DNA from 2 places in the Paenibacillus sp. S-38 genome. Region 2 is predicted to be linked to the other one. Evidence: riboswitches for the same ligand, from Rfam matches in the RefSeq annotation. Region 2 holds a riboswitch; the other holds the start of a gene.
What was found. A riboswitch is a leader RNA that binds a small molecule or an ion and turns the genes downstream of it on or off. The one in region 2 is predicted to bind cobalamin.
Positions count from the first base shown of each region.

Region 1: it holds a riboswitch for cobalamin, as region 2 does, so the genes downstream of both, ACP26L_RS05635 (energy-coupling factor ABC transporter permease) here and ACP26L_RS30815 (ribonucleoside-diphosphate reductase subunit alpha) in region 2, are expected to answer to the same signal.

Region 1 is NZ_CP187970.1:1,188,335-1,191,737, forward strand. Features, by position in the region: gene cbiQ (cobalt ECF transporter T component CbiQ) at 1-380, opposite strand, end outside; gene ACP26L_RS05630 (energy-coupling factor ABC transporter substrate-binding protein) at 377-673, opposite strand; gene ACP26L_RS05635 (energy-coupling factor ABC transporter permease) at 666-1,436, opposite strand; cobalamin riboswitch at 1,625-1,820, opposite strand; gene ACP26L_RS05640 (hypothetical protein) at 1,950-2,195, opposite strand; gene ACP26L_RS05645 (YhgE/Pip family protein) at 2,282-3,403, opposite strand, start outside.
Region 2 is NZ_CP187970.1:7,059,981-7,063,383, forward strand. Features, by position in the region: gene ACP26L_RS30810 (copper resistance CopC/CopD family protein) at 1-894, opposite strand, end outside; cobalamin riboswitch at 1,215-1,411, shown strand; gene ACP26L_RS30815 (ribonucleoside-diphosphate reductase subunit alpha) at 1,553-3,403, shown strand, end outside.

The DNA.
Region 1 (3,403 bases), 2.3 Mb from region 2:
AGGAACAGGCTTCCCGCTGTGTGGAGTCCGTTCTGGGTCACATAGGCCGTCCAGGAAGGAAGCGTGAGAAGGGGCCATACCGGTCCGGACGTCCCCCAGCGCTCTGGCAGGGAGGACGAAGGAGCGAATTCAACGATGAGCGCGGGCAGGCTGACGGCATAGAACAGGCAGGCGCTGCCGAGGAGGGTCAGGTAGAAGGGCAGCGGAACCCGCGCATGCCGGATGGTCCAACGGACCATCCACAGGATAATGAGCACCTGCACCGTCCCGTGGGCCGTATAGGTGAGCAGGAGCAGAGCGGCGGCGAGCCCGGACTTCCACAGGGCCGGCACGTCGCCCAGCCGGTTCGTGTAGGCTATCGTATCGATCTGCCGGATCATGATGCGTGATCGTCCCCCTTGGGTTTGGAGGCCCTGCCCTTGAAGTAGCCGAAGACGTAGCCGATGAAGCCCGCTCCCGCCGCGGCCTGCAGGGCGAAGAGCATGCTCTCCGTCTCGGCCGGAGGCTCCAGCAGCGGAGCGATCCAGGGCACATAGGAGGGGGCGATGGCGCCGATCAGCTCTTCCGCGGCGCCGTCCGCGCCTCCGAAGTCTCCATCCACCAGGAGCAGAGGGACGGCGGACAGCAGGATAACCGACGCCAGCAGCAATAGGTTTTTGGACGTATTAGTCATGGGTGCGTACTCCTTTCATTCGGTGCTGCAGCAGGGTCAGCTCCGAGGGGCTGTGGGTCTGCAGCCAGTTCCAGATCAGCACGGTGAGCAGTCCTTCCGTTACCGCCAGAGGAATCTGTGTCACGGCGAAGATGCCGAGGAATTTGGCCAGCGATCCGAGGATCCCGCCGCTCTCGGCAGGGAAGGCCAGAGCTAGCTGAACCGAGGTGACGATATACGTGGTAAGATCGGCTGCGGCGGCAGCGGCGAAGATGGACAGCCTCGGCCTGCCCGAGATACGCGAGAGGGAGCGGTATACCGCGAAGCCCGCCACCGGGCCGGCTACGGCCATCGAGAAGGCGTTCGCGCCAAGGGTCGTCAGCCCGCCGTGGGCAAGCAGCAGGGCCTGGAAAAGAAGCACGATCGAACCGAGCACGCTCATGGGGAGCGGGCCGAACATGACGGCGCCAAGGCCTGTTCCCGTAGGGTGGGAGGAACTGCCTGTCACCGACGGAATCTTCAGGGCCGACAGCACGAAGGTGAAGGCCCCGGCGAGGCCGAGCAGGAGCTTGAGCTCAGGGGCTTCCCGCGTAATCCGCTTGAGGGCCCGGAGCCCCAGCAGGAAGAACGGGAGGAACGCCGCCCACCAGAACAAGGCCCAGCCGATAGGCAGGAAGCCTTCCATGATGTGCATGGCGTAGACCGGCTGCGGGGAGCCGGCCAGCAGGTAGACCGTAAAGCCCAGGACAAGCAGCAGGGTAGAAACTGTTTTGGATGATGACATGTTACTTTGAATTCCTCCCGTGTGAATAATGGCGGACAATCAAAGAACGGCTTCGCCGCTCCTTAAGGGCGGGCCGTTCCACGCAAAAAAACCAATCCCAAGGGATTGGTCACGGGTACGTCGCAATAGACGGCAAGGGGCTTCACTGCCGGTTCATGGCTCGTACACCTCTCCTCTCCGCGAAGGCGTCTGGGTGTTCGGATTAGGTAGGTCTCCTGGCTCTCGGATCTTCGTCTTAGCCCGTCTTCCCTGATGTCTTGCGTCATCAAGTGACATGAATGGGCGGGACTCCCCGAATACAGTGGCGGGACCGCTCGGGACTTGCACCCGATTCCCTGTTACCCCCGGAGCTTATGCCGGGGCACCTAATCTTTTCCTCATCAACGTATCATAAAGCGCTCACTTTGTCCATTGGGGAGCCCGTCCCCGCCGGGAAGGCCGGTCTATGCACGAAGAGGCTGACGGATGCCTCCGTCAGCCATTCTCGCCGCTCCTGCGAAGGGAGCCGGGACCTTACTTGCGCTTCGCCTTTTTCTTCTTGGACAGCACCTGTGCCTCCGCCGCACCGGTCAGCGGGGAAGGGCAGAATTCGTCGCGGACCGTATACGTGACGATGTGGCACGGAACCGGTACGCAGTGGTGCCGGTTGACGATCTCGACGTTGTGGATCACCTCGACGATCTGCGGATGGTAGAAATCACGGTACACCTTGCGCGGAGGATCGAACACCCGCTGGGTCGGACATTTCGGGCAAGACATTGAGCTTCACTCCTCTTCTTGTTTTGAACCTCACCCCAGTATATGTACCCCCGGGACATCCGGTCTGTTTGTTTGTCCCGTACGGGTCAAGAGATGACCTTGGTCATCTTCGCTTTTTCCGCTGCGCGCCGGGTATAGGGGGCGAGCGGCCGCTTCAGCCCGAGGGCGAGCGCATGGCTGGCCGGAATGAAGGCGAGCAGGCACAGCGCACTCCGGATGACCGTCTTCGGCAGCATGCCCCCTACCGTCTCGCGCAGCAGGGAGATGGCGTAGGTGAAGGGAACGAAGGGATTGACGCTCTGAAAAAAGGGCGAAGCGGTGGAGATCGGGAAGGTGCCGCCCGAGCTGGTGAACTGGAGCACCATGAAGATGATCGCGATGCCCTTGCCGGTGTTGCCGAAGACGGAGACCAGGGTGTAGGTGATCGTCACGAAGACGGCACTGATCAGGACCGAGAAGAGGACGAACAAGCCCTTGTCGACCACATAGGCGCCAAGCAGATAAATATCGCCGAGCGACAGGCACAGCGCCTGCAGGGCGCCGATCGTCAGGAAGGTCAGCAGCCGGCCGAGATAGAGTTCATAGCCCTTGTAGTGGCCGTAGGACTCATCGACATCGATCCGGAGGAGCGAGATGAGCAGCGTCGCGCCGACCCAGAGGGACAGTACAGCGTAGAAGGGGGACATCGCCGAGCCGTAATTGGGCACCGGGTATTTGCGGTTCTCCTGAAGAACGACAGGGTTCGCGAGGAAGTCGCTCTCCTGCAGGATGTCCCCCCGCAGCAGCCTGGCGAGCTCTTCAATATCGCCGCCGTGCCCCTTCAGCGCCCGGATCTGGTCCGCCGCCTTGCGGACGGCGCTGTCCAGCGCGGGCAGCTCCGTGCGCACCAGGTCCGCGGCCTGGTGGACGCCGGACTCCACCAGCGGCAGCTTCTCCCGGATCAGGGCGGACATGCGCCGAATGTCCGCCTCGGTGTTCGGCAGTTCGCTGCGCACATAATCGGCCGCTTCATGAACCCGCTGCTCCACCTTCGGCAGGTCGCTGCGGATGAACGGAACCGCCCGGTTCACGGCGTCCGTGAACCGCGTCATGTTCTCCGAGACAGCCGCGGAGGCTTCGCTGAGGCCGGCCCGGAGCCGGGGAAGATCCCCCTGCAGGGCGGTGAGCTGCTCCTGCCCGAAGGCGATGCCGGCCTGGGCGTCCCGGAG
Region 2 (3,403 bases):
CCAAACGGCGGCCGCACCCAGATGCAGCCAATCAAGCAGAAGGGTCTGCGCCTTCGGCTCGAAGGCGGCGGCGTGGCCAAGCATGCTCTTGGCAAACCAGGCGAGCGCGGCCCAGACTAGATCGAGCGCGGTGCTGCGGTACAGCATCACGAAGCTCAGCAGCGCAAGCAGCAGGCCCCCGAGCCAGGCATAGCCCGCGGCCGTCTTCGTGAAGAGAGTCAGCAGCCCCTCCGCCCCGCTGTCTCCGAGCAGGTCCGGCAGATGCGCCCACATGAACAGGATGTAAGCGATCAGATAGAGCTGCTGCCATTTCTCGGCTAGGCGGCGCAGCCTTGTGCGCGTCTCTTCTGGAGCCGTGCCCCCGAACCGGCGGTACCACAGCAGCCAGCCTGTGAAGATGAGCAGTGCCGCGTAGTAGAGGATCCGCGAGGCGAACTGCAGCACATCCCCGGCGGAGGTTCCGCCGAAGGGCTCGTCTCCATGGCTGTGCTGCATGCCTGCAGGCATCTGCTGTGCATCTGCCGACTCGGACAAGCTTTGTCCAACGGCAAAAAGATAGCTGCCTTCCACCGGATGCCCATCCGCCGAGATGACGTGATAAGTCACCAGGAAGTTCCCCTGCACGAGCGGAGGAAGCTCGAGTGAAACCGTGGTCTGTTCCGGGTTCATCACCGCCGCAGCCTCCGTAACCTGCTTCTTCGCACTGTCATAGACCCGCAGGTAGAATAACCCGTTCTCAAGCCTCTCGTTGAAGGTAAGCGCGATGCGTTCCGGTGAGGCTTTCAGTTCGCTGCCCGCGGCAGGAACCGCCTCAACCAGCGAGGCATGGGCGGATACAGAGGACCCACCGGCTCCTAGTGACAGCGTCAGGGCCATCAGCAGGAGCAGGAGCACTGCGTAACGGGAACGTTTTGTGACTATTTTTGCAACTATATAATGAAGCCTCAATGAAGATTCCTCCCATATTTCCATATATGACGCTGCCCGGATGAGGCTGCAGACGGCGCTGCGGGCCGGTCATCCTGCCGGGCGCTGGACCCGGGCGGGCCTTGCGGCACCTGCATTCTACTGTAGCATACTCCTCCGCCGGCCACCAAGACCTGCCATGGAATCGTAACGTTTGGGGAGCGCGCTCCTGGAAAAGCGTGTCGAAATAAGAGATTGACACAACCGCCCCAGTAAGGTAAATTCATACTATTGTCTCTACGAAACAACTACATATGGTAGAATCAGGTGCTTCTTGCTACGAGATATGGTAGGAAGAGAATAGGGAAGCCGGTGCGATTCCGGCGCGGTCCCGCCACTGTGAGAAGTGCGCCTGCCGGCGGCTCATACGCCGCTCCGCTGCAGTGCCGCCGTCCGCCCAAGGACGCCTTCGAGCCAGAAGACCTGCCGGATTCTTAAGCACGGCTTCCCTACGAGCGATAGGGAGTGCTGCCTTTTCGGAGACTCGAGTTTTTGTGTTCGAATCCATTCGGCATGCATTCCTTCTTACTGGATAAGAAGGCTGCATGCTTTTCTTAAGTTTATGTACACCGAAGGAGCTGGAAGCATGATTATCGTCAAACGTGACGGCACCCAAGAAGAGCTAGTGTTCGCCAAAATGAAAAAGGTGATCGATTTCGCCTGCGAAGCGTATCCGGAATGCGACCCCCTGGAGCTGGAAACCGCACTCCTCCCCCTGTTCCGCAACGGAATCACCACCAAGGAAATCCAGCGCCTGCTCATCCAGGTCGCCGTGGAGAAGACCAGCGTAGAACAGCCGAACTGGCAGTATGTCGCCGCGAAGCTGCTCGCCTACGATCTATATAAGGAAGCCCAGCTCAACCGCAAATACGGACATTTCGGCTACGGCGACCTCTATTCCCTGATTACATACCTGACGAACACCGGGCTGTACGGCAGCTATATTCTCGAGCATTACACCAAGGAAGACATCCAGGAACTCGGCGCTTACATCAAGCCGGAGCGCGACCACCTGCTGAACTACATCGGGCTTAAGACCCTCGCCGACCGCTACCTGATCCGCGGCCTCGACAAGGAAGTGCTGGAGCTGCCGCAGGAGCTGTTCATGGGCGTTGCGATGCACCTGGCCATGAAGGAAGCGGACAAGCTCTCCTGGGCCAAACAGTTCTACGACGTGCTGAGCTCCCTGGAGATGACGGTAGCCACACCGACGCTTGCGAATGCGCGCAAGCCGCTGCACCAGCTCTCCTCCTGCTTCATCGATACAGTGCCGGACAACCTCTGGGGCATCTACAACGTCGACCAGAACTTCGCGCAGGTATCGAAGCACGGCGGCGGCATGGGCATCTATGTCGGCAAGGTCCGCTCCCGCGGCTCCAACATCCGCGGCTACAAGGGCGTGGCCGGCGGTGTCGTGCCTTGGATCAAGAACTACAACAATACGGCAGTCGCCGTCGACCAGCTCGGCGTACGTTCCGGTGCGGTTGCCGTCTACCTCGATGTATGGCACAAGGACATTCTCGACTTCCTGAACCTCAAGACGAACAACGGGGATGACCGGATGAAGGCGCATGATATTTTCCCTGGCGTATGTATTCCGGACCTGTTCATGAAGACCGTCGAGGAGCGCGGCACCTGGTACCTGATGGACCCGCACGAGATCCGCAAGGCCAGAGGCTACTCCATCGAAGATTCGTGGGGCGAGGAGTGGGAGAAGCGTTACTGGGAGTGCGTGAACGACGACAAGGTGTCCAAGGAAGAGATCCCGGCGATCGACATCATGAAGCGTATCCTGACGTCCTCCTTCGAGACCGGCACGCCGTTCGTCTTCTTCCGCGATACCGTCAACCGGACGAACCCGAACAAGCACAAGGGCATGATCTACTGCTCCAACCTTTGCACGGAGATCGCGCAGAATATGAGCCCGACCGAGCTCATCCAGACGCAGCATGAGGACGGCATCATCACCCAGCAGGTGAAGAGCGGCGACTTCGTCGTGTGCAACCTGTCGTCGACCAACCTCGGCCGCGTCTACACCCGCGAAGACATTGAGCGCGTCGTGACGACCCAGATGCGGATGATGGACAATGTCATCGACCTGAACTACTATCCGATCCCGCAGGCGGAGATCACGAACAAGAAGTACCGTGCCGTCGGCCTCGGCTCCAGCGGCTACCACCAGATGCTCGCGCAGATGAAGATCAACTGGGAATCCGACGAGCATGTGGAGAAAGCCGACGAGATCTACGAGTGGATGAACTACTACGCCGTGAAGGCCTCCATGGAGATCGCCAAGGAAAAAGGCGCCTACCCTGCCTTCGAAGGCAGCGAGTGGCAGACCGGCGCTTACTTCGAGGACCGCGGCTACAACAGCCCCGAGTGGCTGGAGCTCAAAGAGCTGGTAGCTCAGTACGGCGTGCGCAACGGCTGGATGTTC